Linked DNA regions of Sphaerotilus microaerophilus. The protein of the gene in region 2 interacts with the protein of the main gene of each other region in a pairwise test. Links are inferred from orthologs where the notes say so. Each region holds a gene or a part of one and is shown on either strand. Other genes may lie near its edges.

Region 1 (9,283 bases), 3.3 Mb from region 2 along the record:
CCCCATCGCACTGCAGACCCTGGCCGAGACCAAGGACCACGACGCGCTGATCGCCCTGGGCTGCATCATCCGCGGCGAGACCTACCACTTCGAACTGGTCGCCAACGAGAGTGGCGCGGGCGTGACCCGCGTGTCGCTGGACCACGGCCTGCCAGTCGCCAACGCCATCCTCACCGTCGAGAACGAGGCCCAGGCCTGGGCCCGCGCCGAAGAGAAGGGCCGCGACGCCGCCCGCGTGGTGGTCGAGATGGCCAACCTGCTGGGAGACCTGACGTGAACGCCCCTTCGGAAACCCCCGGCACCCGCGGCGCCCCTGCGGGCCCGAGCCCATCCGCCCAGAAGCCGCCGCGGCCCAAGTCGGCCCGCCGCCGCTCTCGCGAGCTGGCTCTGCAGGGTCTGTACGAGTGGCAGGTCAACCGTGCCGAGGCCCGCGTGGTGCATGCCCACATCCGCGAGCAGGACGAGTACAACCTCTGTGACAGCACCCACTTCGACGCCCTGCTGAGCGGCTGCATCGAGCAGGTCGCCATGCTGGACGCCGAGTTTGCGCCGCACCTGGACCGCAAGGTCACCGAACTGTCGCCGGTCGAGCACGGCGTGCTGCTGATTGGCACCTACGAGCTGCAGCACTGCCTGGACGTGCCCTATCGCGTCGTCATCAACGAGGCGGTCGAGCTGGCCAAGGTCTACGGCGGCACCGACGGCCACAAGTTCGTCAACGGCGTGCTCGACCGCACCGCCAAGGACCTGCGCGCCGCCGAGGTGGCCGCCTACCGGCCCGCCCCGCGCAAGGGATGACGAGCGCCCTCGCGTCGACCATGTCGGTCATGCCGACGGTGGCCGCGCCGCGCCTGGCCCGGCGCGTCGAGGTCATCGAGCCCTTCTGGGTGATGGAGTGCGCCAAGGCGGCCGACGTGATCGCCCGCAGCCCCGCCTGCGACCCGTTGCTCGGCGGCGAGCCGATGATCTACCTGAACATCGGCGAGCCCGACTTCACCGCACCGCCGCGCGTACAGGCCGCGGCGCAGCGCTGCATCGAATCCGGCCGCACGCAGTACACCCCCGCCACCGGCGCGCCGGCGCTGCGCGAGGCCATCGCGCAGTGGTACGCCACGCGCTGGAACGTGCCCGTCGACCCGGCACGCATCGTGGTCACCGCCGGTGCCTCCGCGGCGCTGCAGCTGCTCACGCTCGCACTGGTCGAACCGGGCGATGAATTCCTGATGCCCGACCCCTGCTACCCCTGCAACCGCCACTTCATGACGGCGGCCGGGGGCAGCGCGCGGCTGTTGCCGGCCGGGCCGGCGCAGCGCTTCCAGCTCGACGCCGCCTCGGTGGACGCCGCCTGGGGCCCGGCCACGCGCGGCGTGATGCTGGCCTCGCCGTCCAACCCCACCGGCACGCGCATCGCCTTCGACGAGCTGGAGCGCATCGTCGCCGCGGTGCGCCAGCGCGGCGGACTGACGATCGTCGACGAGATCTACCTCGGCCTGAGCTACGACGACCCGGCGCTCGGTGCGGCACGCAGCGCGCTGGAACTCGGCGATGATGTGCTGGTGGTCAACAGCTTCTCGAAGTACTTCGGCATGACCGGCTGGCGCCTGGGCTGGCTGGTGCTGCCACCCGCGCTGGTCGCCCCCATCGAGAAGCTGGCGCAGAACCTCTACATCTGCGCCTCGTCGGTGGCCCAGCACGCGGCGGTGGAGTGCTTCCACCCCGACAGCCTGGCCGAATGCGAGCGCCGCCGCGACGAGATGCGCGCGCGCCGCGACTTCGTCGTGCCCGCACTCGAAGCGCTCGGCCTGCCGGTGCCGGTGCAGCCCGACGGCGCCTTCTACGTCTGGTTCGACACGAGCCGCCACGCCGCCGACAGCTGGACCTTCTGCTTCGACATGATGGAGCGTGCCCACGTCGCGCTGACCCCGGGACGCGACTTCGGCCTGGCCGACACGGGACGCTACGCCCGGCTGTCCTTCGCCAGCGCCCTGCCCCAACTGCGCAGCGCGCTGGGCCGCCTGGAGCGTGTCCTGGCAGGCTGAATCCGGGGTATCGTCTCGATTTCGCATTTCGATGCGGCCCAACCACCAGCGCCCATGAACCGTCCAGAACGAGAGCGCGCCCTCGCGGCCGAAGACCGGCGCGCGACCACCGAGACCGCGCCTGGCCTGAGCTGGACCGACGAGGTGGCCACCCTGGCTCCCGACCCCTCGCTGGGCGACACCACCGGCCCCATCACCGAGCCGGCGCCATTGACCATGCCCGGGGAGCTGGGCCCCGAACTCACCGGCCCGCTCGACAGCGAATGGATGCGCCTGCCCAGCGACGACGAGGCCGAGCGCCGTGCCCTGGCGCGCGCGCCGCTGCCGCTGGGCGATACCGGCCTGGACGCCGTCGATACCCAGCGCCTGCACCCGCCTCCGGGCCCCCAGGCGCCGCCGGTGAGCAGCAGCGTGATGCCGCTGTCGGGCCAGATCGGCCGCTACACCCTGGAACACCGGCTCGGCTCCGGCGGACTGGGCACGGTCTGGTCGGCCTATGACACCGTGCTGGCGCGCCAGGTGGCCATCAAGACGCTGCCGCTGCACATGCCCGCGGCCGAACGCGAGGCGATCGCCGAGCGCGTGCTCGACGAGGCCCGCGCCGCCGCCCGCCTGAGCCACCCGCACATCGTCACGGTGCACGACGCCGGCATCGCCGGCGAGGGCGCCTACCTGGCGATGGAGCTGCTGCGCGGCAAGGACCTGGCCGAGCTGCTGCGCAGCGGCTGGCAGCCCACGCCCGAGCAGGCTGCGCTGATCGTGCGGCGCGTCGCCGACGCGCTGGGCTACGCGCACAGCAAGGGCGTGATCCACCGCGACATCAAGCCGGCCAACATCTTCATGGTCGGGCGCACCCGCCCGGTGGTGCTGGACTTCGGCATCGCCCGGCTGATCCATCAGGATGGCGACAACGGCCCGGCACTGGGCTCGCCCTACTACGCCGCGCCCGAGCAGTTCGACGGGCGCGAGTGCGACCAGCGCAGCGACGTCTACTCGCTCGGCGTGGTGCTCTACGAGCTGCTGTGCGGCCTGCGGCCCTACCAGGGCAGCCGGCTGCAGGAGATCCGCGCGGCGGTGCGCGCCGGCAATGCGCCGCCGCCCAGCCAGTACCGGGCGGGCGTCCCCGCGGCGCTGGAAGCCATTGCGATGCGGGCCATCTCCCGCGACCCGGCGCAGCGCCAGCGCTCGGCCGGTGCGCTGGCGCGCGAGCTGCGCGCCTGGCTGGCCGGCCTGGCCCCCACGGAAACGCCCTCGGGCGCCGCCGAGGCGCCCCGCCCCGTGCCCCTGCCCAGCACCGGTCTGGGCGGCCTGGGTGCCCTGCCTAGCTACCCCCCTCCTGCGGTGCCGGCGCTGCACGGCCCCGACGACGACGCCCCCAGCAGCAGCCACCCGCTGCGCAGCCTGATCTGGGCCGTGGCGGGCACGGCCATCGCGGTGCTCGCTGCCTGGCTGCTGTGGAAGGCCCGCTGACGATGGGTACGGCAGCGACGTACCACTGGCCGGTGCGCATCTACTGGGAGGACACCGACGCTGGCGGCGTGGTCTTCTACGCCAACTACCTGAAGTTCTTCGAGCGCGCCCGCACCGAGTGGCTGCGCGACCTGGGCTTCTCGCAGCAGGCCATGCGCGACACGGACGCCGCCATCTTCGTCGTCACCGACACGGCGGTGCAGTACCGCCAGCCGGCGCGGCTCGACGACGAGCTGCGCATCACGGTGCAGCTCGTCGAGGCCGGCCGCGCCAGCCTGGCGCTGCAGCAGCAGGCGCTGCGCGGCGACACGCTGCTGGCCGAGGGCCGCATCCGCATCGGCTGCGTCGATGCCGGGAACTTCCGGCCGCGCCGCATCCCCAACGCCATCCTGGAACGGATCAACCCTGCATGAATCAGGACCTCAACATCCTGCACCTCGTCACCCAGGCCAGCCTGGTGGTGCAACTCGTGATGGCCATCCTGCTGATGGTGTCGCTGGCCAGCTGGACGGTGATCTTCGGCAAGCTCGTCGGCCTGCGCCGGGTGCGTGGCGACAACGATGAATTCGAGCGCGAGTTCTGGTCCGGCCGGCCGGTGAACGAGCTGTTTGCGCAAAGCGAGCGGCGCGCCGAGCAGGGCGCGCCGATGGAACGCATCTTCACCGCCGGCATGCGCGAGTTCATGAAGCTGCGCGAACGCCGCGTGGCCGACAGCGGTGCGCTGCTCGACGGTGCCCGCCGCGCGATGCGCGCCAGCTTCCAGCGCGAGCTGGACACGGTCGAGTCCAACCTCTCCTTCCTCGCCACGGTCGGCTCGGTGTCGCCCTACGTCGGCCTGTTCGGCACGGTGTGGGGGATCATGCACGCCTTTTCGGGTCTGTCGAACCTGCAGCAGGTCACGCTGGCCACGGTCGCCCCGGGCATCGCCGAGGCGCTGGTGGCCACCGCGATCGGCCTGTTTGCCGCCATCCCCGCGGTGATCGCCTACAACCGCTTCGCCCGCGACATCGACCGCATCGCGATCCAGTTGGAGACCTTCATGGAGGAGTTCTCCAACATCCTGGCGCGCAACGTCGCCCAGGCGCCCAGCGGCGGCAACGCCCGCTGACCGGTCGCCGCCGCAGGACCACCGCGCATGGCCGCCGTCGCCTCCCGCCGAACCGGATCGCGCCGCCGCACGATCTCGGAAATCAACATGGTGCCCTTCATCGACGTGATGCTGGTGCTGCTGATCATCTTCATGGTCAGCGCCCCGCTGATGACGCCGGGGGTGATCGACCTGCCCAGCGTCGGCCAGGCCCAGCGCCAGCCCGACCGGGTCGTCGAGGTGATCCTCGACAGCACCGAGGCGCTGCGCCTGAAGGTCAGCGGCGCACCGGTGCAGGCCGAGGGCACGGCGGTGAACAGCGAGGGCGAGCGCATCACCCTCAAGCAACTGACCGCGCGGGTCAAGGCGCTGCAGGCCGGCTCGCAGCAGGTGCCCGTGGTGATCTCGGCCGACAAGGGCGTCAAGTACGAGGCCGTGGTCAAGGTGATGGACACTCTGCAGCGCGCCGGCATCGTGCGCGTGGGCCTGGCGGTGCGCACCACCGGCGCCTGACTTGGAACACACGGGCTTGAACACCGGCACGGCCACCATCCTGCACCGCCCCCCGTCGGCCGACGGCCTCGGGCTGGGCAGTGTGCTGTCCCTGGCGGTGCACCTGGGGCTGGTGGCCGCCCTGGCGGTGAGCGTGAGCTGGCGGCGCCACAGCGTGCAGCCAGTCAGTGCCGAGCTCTGGGCAGCGGTGCCCCAGGTGGCCGCCCCGCCCGCCCCCGCCGGCACGCCGGCCGAGGCGCCCAGCGTCGCGTCGCCTCCCCTGCCGCCACCGGTGCCAGCTCCCGCCCCCCGCCCAGCCCCTGCTCCGCCCTCACCCCCGCCCGCACCCACACCGGCACAGCAGGCAGCCGCCCGCGCCGAGGCCGACATCGCCACCGAGCGTGCCCGGCGCCAGCGCGAAGCCGAGGACAAGCGCCAGGCCGAGCAGGAGCGTGCCGAGAAGGAAGCCAAGCGCGAGCTGGCACGCAAGAAGGCGGCCGAGAAAGCCGAAAGGGCCGAGGCCGAGCGGCTCGCCGCGCAGAAGCAGGCCGACAAGCTCGCGGCAGACAAGCTGGCCGCCGACAAGAAGGCGGCCGAGAAGAAGACCGCCGAAAAGCTGGAAGCGGAACGCAAGCTCGCCGATCGCAAGGAAGCCGAGCGGCGTGCCGCGGAAGAGGCCCGGACCGAGAAGGCCCGTGCCGAGCAGGTGGCCCGGCTGCGCGAGGACGCCCTCAAGCGCATGCAGAACCAGTTGGGTGGCACCGGCGGCGGTGCAGGCAGCAGTGGCAGCGGCAACAGCCCGGCCACCACGGGCAGCACCGCAGCGGGCACTGGCGCCCCCGGCTCCACGGGCACCGCTGCCCGCAGCGCCGCCCCGTCGGCCGGCTACGAGGGGCGCATCCGGGCCCGCATCCTGCCCAACATCGTCTACACCGGGCGGGTCAGCCGCTCGATCGTGGCCGATGTGGAGATCCGCGTCGCCAACGACGGCACGATCATCGGCAAGCGCCTGACCAAGTCCAGCGGCGTGCCCGACTGGGACGAGGCGGTGCTGCGCGCGATCGAGAAGACCGAGATGCTGCCGCGCGACACCGACGGCCGCATCCCGCCGGTCATGACGATCAGCCTGGACCCCGGCAGCCGCTGAGGCCGCGTGCCCCCCTTTTTGGGGAGGCCCGTCACGCCTGCTTGCAACTCGCGCCCAGCCCGACGGGGGCGAGCGCTCAAGTCGGCAGAGTCGGTCACCGATATGGCTTGCAGATGCCTGGTTTCGCCAGGCCCCACCTGCTTCGCCGCATCGCCTGCCATGACCGCCACTGCCAACCTGCTCGTCGACGTCGACCGCCTGCGCCCCGGCATGTTCATCCAGCTGGACCTGGGCTGGATGGAACACCCCTTCCCGCGCAGCCGCTTCCGCCTGGCCGACGACCAGCAGATCGACGCGCTGCGCGAGCTGGGCCTGCGCCGCGTGAAGGTGCGCGCCGACCTGAGCGACCCACGCGCCTTCGACGTGCCGGCCGAGGCAGCGACTGAAGCGCCCCATGCTGCCGATACCACCGATACCGCCGATGCCGCCCACGCGATCGACGCCGCCGCGCCCACGGCAGCGGCCGTGGCGGCCGTCGAGGTGGCACAGGCAGCGCTCACGCTGGCGGTACGCCCGGCGGCCGATGCGGCCGTGCTGCGGCGCGAACGCCTGCGCGCCCAGCACGAGAGCCTGGCGCGCAGCGAACGCCTGCACGCCCAGGCCAGCCGGGCCTGGCAGGGCATCACCCGCGACGTGCTGCAGCACCCCACCCTGGCGCGCGACACCGCCACCGGCCTGGCCTCGGCGATGGTCACCCAGCTCTGCGAGGACGACAGCACCACCATCCGCATGCTCAGCGAAGCGGCGGGCACCACCAGCTCCCAGCACGCGATCAACGTCACCGTGCTGTCGCTGATGCTGGCGCGCAGCCTCGGCCTGGACGAGGCCCAGCTGCACAGCGTCGCACTGGGCGCGCTGCTGCACGACATCGGCAAGCTGCTGCTGCCCGACCACCTGCGCCACCTCGACTCGGACAGCAGCGCGCTGGCCGGGCGCGAACAGCGCGAACACGTGTCGCAGGGCCTGCGCCTGGGCATGTCGATGGGGCTGGACGCCGCCACCCTGCAGGTGATCGGCCAGCACCACGAGCTGCGCGACGGCAGTGGCCTGCCGCAGGGCCTGCGCGGCGACGAGATCGCCCGGCCGGCGCGCATCGTCACCCTCGTCAACCTCTACGACCGCCTGTGCAATCCGCGCCACAAGGGCGTGCCGCTGCGCACCCCGCACGAGGCCCAGGCGCTGCTGTACGCCCAGCGGCGCAACCAGCTCGACACGGAGGTGCTCACCGCCTTCGTCAAGCTGCTGGGCGTCTACCCGCCGGGCTCGGTGGTGCAGCTCAGCGACGAGCGCATGGCGATGGTCGTCTCGGTCCACCCGATGCACCCGCTGCGCCCGAGCGTGTTGGTCTACGAGCCGCGCGTCGCCCCGGACGATGCCCTGCTGCTGCACCTGGTGCAGGAGACCGACCTGAGCGTGCGCCGCAGCCTGCACCCGCAGCACCTGCCGCGCGCGATGCTGGACTACCTGTCGCCGCGCGAGCGCGTCAGCTACTACTTCGCCCACGGCCTCGAACCGCTGCCGGCGCAACCCGTGGCGGCCTGACGCCCGCCGCGCGCCCGGCCCGACCCTGGCTACCACGGCCATGTCCACACCCCTCGTTCTGCAGCCCCTGCTGGACGCCCTGCTGGAGGCCGCCTGCCTGATCGATGGCAGCAGCCTGCGCGTGCTGGCGGCCAACCGCAGCGCCGCCGAGCTCTGGGGCTGTCCGGTCGGCGAGCTCGTCGGCCTGCCGGTGGAGGACCTGGCCACGACACCGGAAGACCAGCTGTTCTGGATGCAGCTGGCGAGCTGGCCGCGCAGCGCGCCGCTGCACTCCGACAGCCTGATCGTGCGCGCCGACGGCAGCAGCCGCGACGTGGAGCGCCGCATCAGCACCCTGGCGCTGCCCGACGGCCGCGAGGGCTGGCTGCTCACGCTGGTCGACCAGACCGAGCGCCGCCGCGCCGAGCACGAGGTGGAGCGGCTGATGGGCGAGCTGGGCGCCACGCTGAGTTCCTCGCGCGACGCCATCCTGGTCACCGACCTGGCCGGCCAGGTGCGCTCCTGGAACCCCGCCTTTGCCCGCCTGTGGCAGCTGCCGCGCGGGCTGGATGCACGCCGCGAGTCCGGCCGCATCGCCCGCACCCTGGCAGCAGCACTGCCCGACGGCCCGGCCTACGCCCGGCGCCTGGTGCAGCAGCAGGCCCTGCTGCTGCAGGCCCGCCAGGCGCCCTGCCTCGATGACCCGCAAAGCGACCGCGACGCCACCGGACCCCTGGCCACCGACCGGATCGAGCTGAGCGACGGGCGCACCCTGGAGCGCCGCCTGCTGCCGCAATACGGCCAGGGCCAGGTGGTCGGCTGGGTGCAAGTCTGGCGCGACCTGACCGCCCAGCTGCTCGACCAGACCCGGCTGGAGCTGGCCGGCCAGGTGTTCGACTCGATCCTGGACGCCGTGCTGATCACCGACCCGCAGGGCGCGATCCTCAGCGCCAACCCGGCCGCCGAGCGCCTGTGCGGCCGCTCCGACGCCGCACTGCGGGGCACCCCGCTGGCCGAGCTGCTGGGCGAGGCCGACGGCAGCGCCCTCGCCGCCCACCGGTTCATGCTGGGCACGGCCGCGCCGCGCTGGTTTGGCGAGCTGCTGCTGGCCACGCCGCAGGGTGCGGCGCCGGTGCAGGCCACGCTGGTGCGCAGCGGCGGCGACGGGCCGAACAGCGCCGGCTGCATCGCCGTGCTGCGCGACCAGCGCGAGCGCAAGGCCGCCGAGCGGCAGATCGCCGAGGCAGCCCACACCGACCCCCTCACCGGCCTGCCCAACCGCATCGGCCTGATGGAGCAGCTCGCCCTCGCCACGTCCGGCGCCCCGGCCACGGCGGCCACTCCCTGCGCGCTGCTGCTGATCGGGCTGGACCGCTTCAAGCACGTCAACGACTCGGTGGGCCACCGCCAAGGCGACGAGGTGCTGTGCGAAACCGGCCGGCGCCTCAGCCAGGGCCTGCGCCTGGGCGACCAGGTGGCCCGGCTCGGCGGCGACCTCTTCGGCGTGCTGCTGCCCGGCAGCGACGC
Region 2 (9,013 bases):
CGCCGATGCGCCCGCGCACCACCCGGCCTTGGCTGCGCAGCTGGTCGGCCACACGGCTGGCTTCGTCGATCGGGATGGCAAAGGAAATGCCCATGTAGCCGCCCGAGCGGCTGTAGATCTGGGAGTTGACCCCCACCACCTCGCCGCGCAGGTTGATCAGCGGGCCGCCGGAGTTGCCCGGATTGATTGCCACGTCGGTCTGGATGAAGGGCACCAGGTCGCCGGTGTCGCGCGCCTTGGCGCTGACGATGCCGGCGGTCACGGTGTTGTCCAGGTCGAAGGGCGAGCCGATCGCGATGACCCACTCACCCACCCGTACGCGGTTCACGTCGCCGAAGCGCACCGCCGGCAGTCCGCTCGCCTCGATCTTCAGCACGGCCACGTCGGTGCGCTTGTCCGCGCCGATCACCTTGGCCTTGAATTCGCGCTTGTCGGTCAGGCGCACCGTTACCTCGTCGGCGCCATCGACCACATGGGCGTTGGTCATCACGTAGCCATCGCTGCTGATGACGAAACCGGAGCCGACGCCGCGCGGTACCGACTCCTCGTCGTCCGGGCTGTCCTGCCGGGGCTGTGGCTGCGGCTGGCCGCGACGCGGATCGATGCGCGGGATCGGGATGCCGAAGAAGCGGCGCAGGAATTCCTGCATCTCCTCGTCCGGGCCGCCGCCTTCGGCGCGCGCGGTGCGGACCTTGGACTGGGTGCGGATGTTCACCACCGACGGGCCGACCTGCTCGACCAGGTCGGCGAAATCCGGCAGGCCGCGGGCGGCCGGCGCCGTTGTGCTGGGCCGGGTGGTGGCGGATTGGGCCGTGGCGTCGCGGTGCGACACCAGCGACAGCGCCACGCCGCCGGCGCACAGCAGCGCGGCAGAGGCAACGAGCCAGGTGCGGGCGGTGCGGGGCAGCGCGCGCTGCGGCTGCGCCTCGGACAGTCGATCAGGCATGGGGTCCTCGGTTCAAGGGGGCGAAGTCAGTGGATCGCGGGTGGGCGGCGCCGTACCGGTCGCCCGCCGGACGCTCTTGGAGCGGTCAGGGCCGGCGGCGTTCCATGCCGCTCGAAAATTGTTGCAGCGTCACCAGGGGCACGTCGCCGACCGCGGTGATCCACCAATCGTTCAGGCGGCGGCTCAGGGCCTGCGTCGCTCCCCAGGCAGCGGCGGCATCCCGGTGGTGCACGCTGGCATCGAAGGGTTCAACGAAGATCGACACGAGCGTGAGGCCGTCGCTGAAGGTGGCCTGCAGCAGGCCGGTGCTGGCGTCCGAGGCCAGGGCACCCGCCGGGCTCGCCCCGGCCTGTGCCGGGGCCGCGGCGCTGGCGCTGGCGCTGGCGCTGCGGGCGGCGGCTCGCTCGCCAGGGCGCAGCGGGCGCAGCACGCAACGCACCAGCGTGAAGCTGGGTGGCAGCGCCCGCAGCAGCCAGCCTTCGCGTTCGAGCTCGCAGCGGGGCAGGGATGAGCGTTGGATGCGATAGCCGTCCAGCCGGCGCATCTCCTGCAGCAGGGCCTGTGGCTGCACAGGGGCGTCGAGTTGCAGCTCGGAGAAGGAGGAGGACTCGATCACCTCGCCACGTGCGCCCAGCGTGTCGGCGCGCAGCAGCAGGCCGCTGTGACGCTCCAGCCACAGGCGCTGCGCATAGCGGTAGGTGTCCCGCGGGCGCAAGGTCACCACCTGGGCCTCGTGCCCGGCGGCCCGGTCGGCGGTGGTGGATTGCAACTCGTAGGCGTCGAGGGCGCCAGGGGCATCGCCGATGTTGGCGACCGGGAACCCGGGCAGCAGCTCGCGCTGCTCGATCGACGCCTCGCGCGTCTTCGGCCAGAAGACGTGCACGGTGTCGTTGTGGCGGTAGAGGCGGCGCATCTGGCCGTCCAGCGCCTCGATGCGTTCGATCTGCTGTCGCCCGTCGGCGAAGTGGGTAACGCGCGAGCTGCTGATCACGCCACCCGCGTTCACCACGAAGGTGCCGCTGTAGCTGCGCCGTTGGGCCGCATCCTGGATGCGGCGCACCACCGCCTGGGCATCGCCGAGCGTGGTCGCCGAGGCCGCCTTGCCAGGGCCTGGGCTGCCCGCGACCGCCCAGCCCAGGCCGCTGCTGATCAGCACCCCCGTCACCAATGCGCTGCGCCATGTCCTGCGGCGCTGCTCCAGCCGGGCGGACATCAGCGGGGGCCGGCGTCGTAGGCGGCGTTGCGCAGGTAGCCTGCAGCCGGGCTCAGTGTCGTGCTGCCCGAGTACTCGCGGTGCGCGCGCAGGTAGCGGGCCATCTCGGCTTCGGCCAGGGTGGCTCGTTCGTCCGCACCGACGGCCGATGCCGCGGTGGCCACGGTGGGGGGAGACCACCATGAGGCGCTGCCGTCTGGATCGCTGCGTGTGGACCACACTGCGCCGGCCACCATGACCACCCCGGCAGCCACGCCCACAGGCGTGGCCCAGCGTGACCGCAACGACGGCAACAACGCCCGGCGCCGCGCGTGCGTGACCACGGTGCCCGTTCCCAGGCCCCTCGCATTCCTGGCCCCCGCACCGACCGCGGCCGCGGGCTGCGCCTGGCCTGCGTCGGCACGCGTGGGCGCCAGGACCACCGGCTCGCACTCCAGCCGCTCGCGCAGCCGGCTCATGAACGCTCCATCGCGGGTGGCCGGTGCGGCGAGTTCCTCGCTGCGCAGCACATCGCCGATGAGGTGATAGGCATGCCAGTCGGCGCGGCACTGCCGGTCCGTGCGCCATGCCGTGCACAGCGATGCCACCTGGGACCCGTCGAGCTCGCCGTCCATCAGGGCCGACATCGCAGCCCGATCACTGCCCGCGGGCAGTTCGCTGTGGTTCATCTCGCACTCCAGAGGGGGGCCGCGCTCACCATCGCTGCCCCTTCTTCGTATCCAGCAAAGGCCGCAGCCGCTCGGCAATCGCCTCGCGGGCCCGGAAGATGCGCGATCGCACCGTCCCGATCGGACAGTCCATCGCTTCGGAGATCTCGTCGTAGGACAGGCCTTCCACCTCCCGCAGGAGGATCGCCTGGCGCAGGTCGTCCGGCAACGCCTCGATCGCCTTGTTGACCGTCGCCGCGATCTCCCGGCTGGCCAACACCGCCTCGGGTGTTTCCCCATCGCTTAGTTCGCGCTCGGGCCGGTAAGTTTCCTCGTCATCCTGCCGAGCGCAGGCCAGTGCACTCTCGGTGATGACGGGGTCGCGCTTGAGGTCGGCCAGGGTCTTCTTGGCCGTGTTGACCGCGATGCGGTACAGCCAGGTGTAGAAGGCGCTTTCACCCCGGAACTGCGGCAGCGCGCGGTAGGCGCGGATGAAGGTCTCCTGGGCCACGTCAGCCACCAGGTCGCTGTCGCGCACGAACCGCCCGATCAGGCGTTCGATGCGGCGCTGGTACTTCACCACCAGCATCTCGAAGGCGTGCACCTCGCCGCGCTTGGCGCGCTCGACGAGTTGGGCGTCTGCGTCGGTGGTCATCCGGGATGGGCCGAGTCTGGCGCAGACGGCGGGTCGGCAGGGGAGGGGGGCGTCGCGGGGGAGGTCATGCGGCGCGAGGAATATAGCGCACAGCGCAGACCGTGCCAGCGGCCACCCAGGTCGGCTTCGGAGAGGGCCACCCAGCTGGCCTGGGGCCGCCTCGGCGCCTGTACGGCAGCAGCTGTCAGGCGCAACAGCAGCCATCCCCCCAGGTCGATGCGCACCTGCACGTCACCGTGAACCGGTGCTTCCATGGCGGGCAGGCGCCAGGACCACTGCGCGCCATCCCAGCCGAGCGAGAGTGCCTGTCGCCCACCGGCGCGCCAGACCCCCATCAGCAGGCCGAGCATGGGCAGGGTGACCAGCGCCGGCAACGGGGCGAGGGCGTCAAGCTGAAGTCCGTGCAGCAGCCACAGCAGCAGCGTGCCGGCCGTGGCCGCGCACAGCGCGCGCGTACCGTACAGCCAGCCCCGGCTCGTGAGGGTGTCCAAGACGAACGAAGGGGCGGTGCGCATGTTGCGTCCGCCCCTGCGATGTGCGTCGATGCCCGTCGACCCGCCAGCCGCGTACCCCGCGCTGCCGGTCAGCTGCGGCGGAACACCAGCGTGCCGTTGGTGCCGCCGAAGCCGAAATTGTTCTTCACGGCGTACTCGATCGGCATCTCACGCGCGGTGTTGGCGCAGTAATCAAGATCGCACTCAGGGTCCTGATTGAAGATGTTGATGGTCGGTGGGGACACCTGATGGTGCAGGGCCAGCACGGAGAACGCCGATTCGATGCCGCCTGCGCCGCCCAGCAGGTGGCCGGTCATCGACTTGGTCGAGTTCACCACCAGCTTCTTCGCGTGGTCACCGAAGGCCAGCTTGATCGCGTTGGTCTCGTTGGCGTCGCCCAGCGGCGTCGAGGTGCCATGGGCGTTGACGTACTGCACCTGGTCGGCGTTGATGCCGGCATTGCGCAGTGCCAGGGCCATCGAGCGGCGCGGGCCGTCGACGTTCGGGGCGGTCATGTGATACGCGTCGCCCGTCATGCCGAAGCCGGACAGCTCCGCATAGATGCGCGCACCGCGCTTCTTCGCGTGCTCGTACTCTTCGATCACCATCACGCCAGCGCCTTCGCCGAGCACGAAGCCGTCGCGGTCACGGTCCCAGGGGCGCGATGCCGTGGCCGGGTCATCGTTGCGGGTTGACAGCGCACGCGCCGCGGCAAAGCCGCCCACACCCAGCGGCGAGACGGTGGATTCGGCACCGCCGGCGATCATCACGTCGGCATCGCCGTACTCGATCAACCTGGCGGCCAGGCCGATGCTGTGCAAGCCGGTGGTGCAGGCGGTGACGACCCCGAGGTTCGGGCCCTTGTAGCCGCACAGGATCGACACATGCCCGGAGATCATGTTGATGATCGAGGCCGGCACGAAGAACGGCGAGATGCGGCGCGGGCCACGTTCCAGGTACTCGCCGTGCGAGGCCTCGATCATCGGCAGACCGCCGATGCCGGAGCCCACCATCACGCCGATGCGCTCGGCCTGCTCGGCATCCAGCGCCTCGCCGGTGGCCAGGCCCGAGTCCTTGACCGCCTGCATCGACGCGGCGATGCCGTAATGGATGAAGGCATCCATGTGGCGGGCTTCCTTGGCGGGGATGTACTCCTCGATGTTGAAGCCCTTGACCTCGCCGGCAAAGCGCACCCCCATCTTCGACGCGTCGAAGCGCGTGATGTTGGCGATGCCGGATTGACCGGCCAGGAGGTTGGCCCAGGAGTCGGCAACGGTGTTGCCCAGGGGGGTCACCAGGCCGAGGCCGGTCACGACGATGCGGCGGCGGGTCATGCGTGTGTCAATGGCAGGACGGCGGGATACGGCGCAGCGTCAGTCGCTCAGGACCTGACGTTGTTCTTCGCGTAGTCGATCGCGAGCTGAACGGTGGTGATCTTCTCGGCCTCTTCGTCCGGGATCTCGATGCCGAACTCGTCTTCCAGGGCCATCACCAGCTCGACGGTGTCGAGCGAGTCGGCGCCCAGATCGGCCACGAAGGCCTTCTCGCTGGTGACCTCGGCTTCGGCCACGCCCAGTTGTTCGGCAATGATCTTCTTGACGCGTGCTTCGATGTCGCTCATGACTCTCCTCCGGGAGGGGTGCAGTGAAAACAGCCTGCGATTCTAAGGGGTCCGGAGTGTGACGGATTCCGGGTGGTCAGGCGACCCGCGCAGGACGGAAGTCGGGCTACCTGACCGGATGGGCGGTCGCGTGCGACTCAACCCATGTACATACCGCCGTTCACGTGCACCTCGGTACCGGTGATGTAGCCGGCTTTCGAGGAAGCGAGGAACGAGACGGCTTCAGCGATGTCTTCGGGTGCGCCCAACCGCCCCAGTGGGATCAGGGACAACAGGGCCTGCTTCTGGGCCTCGGGCAGTGCCTCGGTCATGTCGGTGGCGATGAACCCGGGCGCGACGCAGTTGACCGTGATGTTGCGGCTGCCCAACTCCTTGGCCAGCGAGCGGGTCATTCCGGCCACGCCGGCCTTGGAGGCGCAGTAGTTGGCCTGGCCGGGGTTGCCCGAGGCGCCCACCACCGAGGTGATGTTGATGATGCGGCCGTAGCGCTGCTTCATCATCGGCTTGATCGCGGCGCGGCAGGCGCGGAAAACGGACTTGAGGTTGGTGTCGATCACCGCGTCCCAGTCGTCGTCCTTCAGCCGCATGGCCAGCATGTCGCGGGTGATGCCGGCGTTGTTCACCAGCACATGGAGGCCGCCGTCCTGTTTGACGATCGAGTCGATGGCGGCGTCCAGCGCAGCGGCGTCGGTGACGTTCAGCGCGATGCCGCGCCCGCCCACGTGAGCCAGCGCTTCGGTGATGGAGGCGGCACCGGACTCCGTGGTGGCCGTGCCAATCACCTTGAATCCCTGCTGGGCCAGCGCCAGCGCGATGGCACGGCCGATACCGCGACTGGCACCGGTGACGAGGGCAATCTGCGGGGGCGTGGCGAGACTCATGCGAGCAGTCCTTTGACTTCGGCCAGGCTGGCCGGATCGAAGATCGTGGCACTGACCAGTTCGGCATCGATGCGCTTGGCCATGCCAGCCAGCACCTTGCCCGGTCCGCACTCGATGACATGCCTCAGGCCGCGCGCCTTGAGCGCCTGGACCAACTCCACCCAGCGCACCGCGCCGAAGGCCTGACGGTAGAGCGCATCGCGGATGGCGTCGGGCTCGGTCTGCACGGCCACGTCGATGTTGTTGATCACCGGGATGCGCGGGCTGGCGATGGCGATCTCGGCCAGCCGCACGCGCAGGCGTTCGGCGGCCGGCTTCATCAGGCTGCAGTGGAAGGGGGCGGACACCGGCAGCGGCAGGGCGCGTTTGGCGCCCAGCGCCTTCAGCAGCTCGCAGCCCTTCTCGACGCCCGCCTTGCTGCCGGCGATCACGGTCTGCTTCGGGTCGTTGAAATTGACGGCCTCGACCACTTCGCCGGTGGCTGCGGCCGCCTGGGCACAGCCTTCGCGCACGGCCTGGGCATCCAGGCCCAGGATCGCGGCCATCGCACCGGTACCGACCGGCACGGCCTCCTGCATCGCCTGGGCACGCAGGCGCACGAGTGGCAGCGCATCGGCCAGCGTCAGCGCGCCAGCGGCGACCAGGGCGGTGTACTCGCCCAGCGAGTGGCCGGCCACCGCAGCGGGCTCCGTGCCCCCTTCGGCCAGCCAGACGCGGTAATTGGCGATGGCTGCGGTGAGCATCACCGGCTGGGTGTTGGTGGTGAGGTCCAGCGCTTCCTTCGGCCCCTCGGCAATCAGGCGGGCCATGTCCTCGCCCAGGGCGGCACTGGCTTCGTCCAGCGTGCGACGCACGGCAGGGTGGTCAGCCCAGGCATTGAGCATGCCGACGGACTGCGAACCCTGGCCAGGAAAAACGAAGGCAAACGCGGTCATGGTGATCGGTGGATGGGCGCGGTGCGCCTGAGTTCAGGGGGTGGTATGCCGAGGGTCAGAAATCCAGCAGCACGGCACCCCAGGTGAAACCCCCGCCCACGCCTTCGAGCAGGACGGTGTCGCCGGTCTTGACGCGGTGGCTGCGTACCGCCTCGTCCAGTGCAAGCGGAATCGAGGCTGCCGAGGTGTTGCCATGCCGGTCGACCGTCACGATCACCTTGTCCATGGGCAGCTTCAGCTTGCGGGCCGTGCTCTGCATGATGCGGATGTTGGCCTGGTGCGGGATCAGCCAGTCGATGTCCTGCTCGCTGCGGCCGGCCTTTTCGAGCACGGCCCGGGCGGTGCTCTCCAGCACGCCCACCGCCAGCTTGAAGACGGCCTGGCCGTCCATGCGCAGGAAGGGGTCGCCCAGCACGCTCCCGCCAGACAGGGCCCCCGGGGTGCAGAGGATGTCGAGGTGGCGGCCGTCCGCGTGCAGGTCGGTCGCGAGGATGCCTGGGGCGTCGCTCGCCGACAGCACCACGGCGCCAGCCCCATCGCCGAACAACACGCAGGTGGTGCGGTCATCGAAGTTCAGGATGCGCGAGAACACCTCGGCACCGATCACCAGGGCATGGCGCGCGGATCCGGTGCGGATCATCGCGTCGGCGAGGGTCAGCGCATAGATGAAGCCGGAGCACACCGCCTGCACGTCCATCGCGGGGCAGCCGTGCACGATGCCGAGCTTGCGTTGCACGATGGTGGCGGTCGACGGGAAGATCATGTCCGGCGTCGAGGTCGCGACAATGATCAGATCGATGTCGCTGCCCTTCAGGCTGGCAGCTTCGAGTGCATGGCGTGCCGCCTCGACCGCCAGGTCGCTGGCACTGATTTCCGGCGAAGCGAAATGACGCGACCTGATCCCCGTGCGTTCGACGATCCACTCGTCGGAGGTTTCGATGCCACGGGCACCCAGCTCGGTGGCCAGTTCTGCATTGGTCAGCCGGCGCGGTGGCAACGCGCTGCCAGTGCCTGTGATGCGGGAGTGACGGGGCGAGGTGAGGGTCATGCGGCTTGGCGCGACGGAGGCAAACCGCCGGCAGAGGCAAACTCGGGCTGCGCACCGCTCATCGCCGGCATGGCCGCAATGATGCGGTCATGGACGCGATCGAGCAGTCGATTGCGAGCGGCATCATACGCGCGGTTCAGCGCCTGCTCGAAGGCGAATGCGTCGGCCGAGCCGTGGCTCTTGAAAACCAGTCCGCGCAGCCCCAGCAGGGCGGCACCGTTGTAGCGCCGGTGATCGAGGCGGCGCTTGAAGCGGCGCAGCACCGGCATGGCGACGAGCGCGGCCAGCTTGCCATACAGACTGCCGGTGAACTCCTGCACCAGGATGCCTGCCATCAGGCCAGCCACGCCTTCGGCGGTTTTCAGTGCCACGTTCCCGACAAAGCCGTCGCACACGACCAGGTCGGTCGTGCCCTTGAAGATGTCATTGCCTTCGACGTTGCCGTGGAAGTTGAGCACCTGGCGGGCGTCGGCCTCACGCAACAGATCACCTGCGCGCTTGATGACGTCGTTGCCCTTGATCGCTTCTTCGCCGATGTTGAGCAGGCCAACGGTCGGTCGTTCGGTGCCGTCC

Evidence for each region.
Region 1: the proteins of acpP (region 2) and ybgC interact in binary tests that used the Escherichia coli proteins (3 or more experiments, as listed by UniProt). The link is inferred for Sphaerotilus microaerophilus from one-to-one orthologs.

What each region holds. Positions count from the first base shown.
Region 1 is NZ_AP025730.1:4,751,582-4,760,864, forward strand. Bases 2,257-5,216 are described here. They hold ybgC (tol-pal system-associated acyl-CoA thioesterase), read left to right. Parts: upstream 2,257-3,511; coding sequence 3,512-3,922; downstream 3,923-5,216. Other genes in these bases: NGK70_RS20300 (serine/threonine-protein kinase), read left to right, coding at 2,257-3,509; tolQ (protein TolQ), read left to right, coding at 3,919-4,617; NGK70_RS20315 (biopolymer transporter ExbD), read left to right, coding at 4,645-5,109; tolA (cell envelope integrity protein TolA), read left to right, coding at 5,126-5,216. In the rest of the region: ribH (6,7-dimethyl-8-ribityllumazine synthase), read left to right, coding at 1-277; transcription antitermination factor NusB, read left to right, coding at 274-798; NGK70_RS20295 (pyridoxal phosphate-dependent aminotransferase), read left to right, coding at 795-2,039; more of NGK70_RS20300, read left to right, coding at 2,094-2,256; more of tolA, read left to right, coding at 5,217-6,235; NGK70_RS20325 (HD-GYP domain-containing protein), read left to right, coding at 6,395-7,777; NGK70_RS20330 (sensor domain-containing protein), read left to right, coding at 7,818-9,283.
Region 2 is NZ_AP025730.1:1,458,367-1,467,379, forward strand. Bases 3,957-6,646 are described here. They hold acpP (acyl carrier protein), read right to left. Parts: upstream 5,577-6,646; coding sequence 5,337-5,576; downstream 3,957-5,336. Other genes in these bases: NGK70_RS06470 (hypothetical protein), read right to left, coding at 3,957-3,976; fabF (beta-ketoacyl-ACP synthase II), read right to left, coding at 4,045-5,289; fabG (3-oxoacyl-ACP reductase FabG), read right to left, coding at 5,714-6,457; fabD (ACP S-malonyltransferase), read right to left, coding at 6,454-6,646. In the rest of the region: NGK70_RS06450 (DegQ family serine endoprotease), read right to left, coding at 1-946; NGK70_RS06455 (MucB/RseB C-terminal domain-containing protein), read right to left, coding at 1,032-2,159; NGK70_RS06460 (sigma-E factor negative regulatory protein), read right to left, coding at 2,159-2,827; RNA polymerase sigma factor RpoE, read right to left, coding at 2,853-3,461; more of NGK70_RS06470, read right to left, coding at 3,458-3,956; more of fabD, read right to left, coding at 6,647-7,392; NGK70_RS06495 (beta-ketoacyl-ACP synthase III), read right to left, coding at 7,448-8,440; phosphate acyltransferase PlsX, read right to left, coding at 8,437-9,013. UniProt on the Escherichia coli protein: Carrier of the growing fatty acid chain in fatty acid biosynthesis.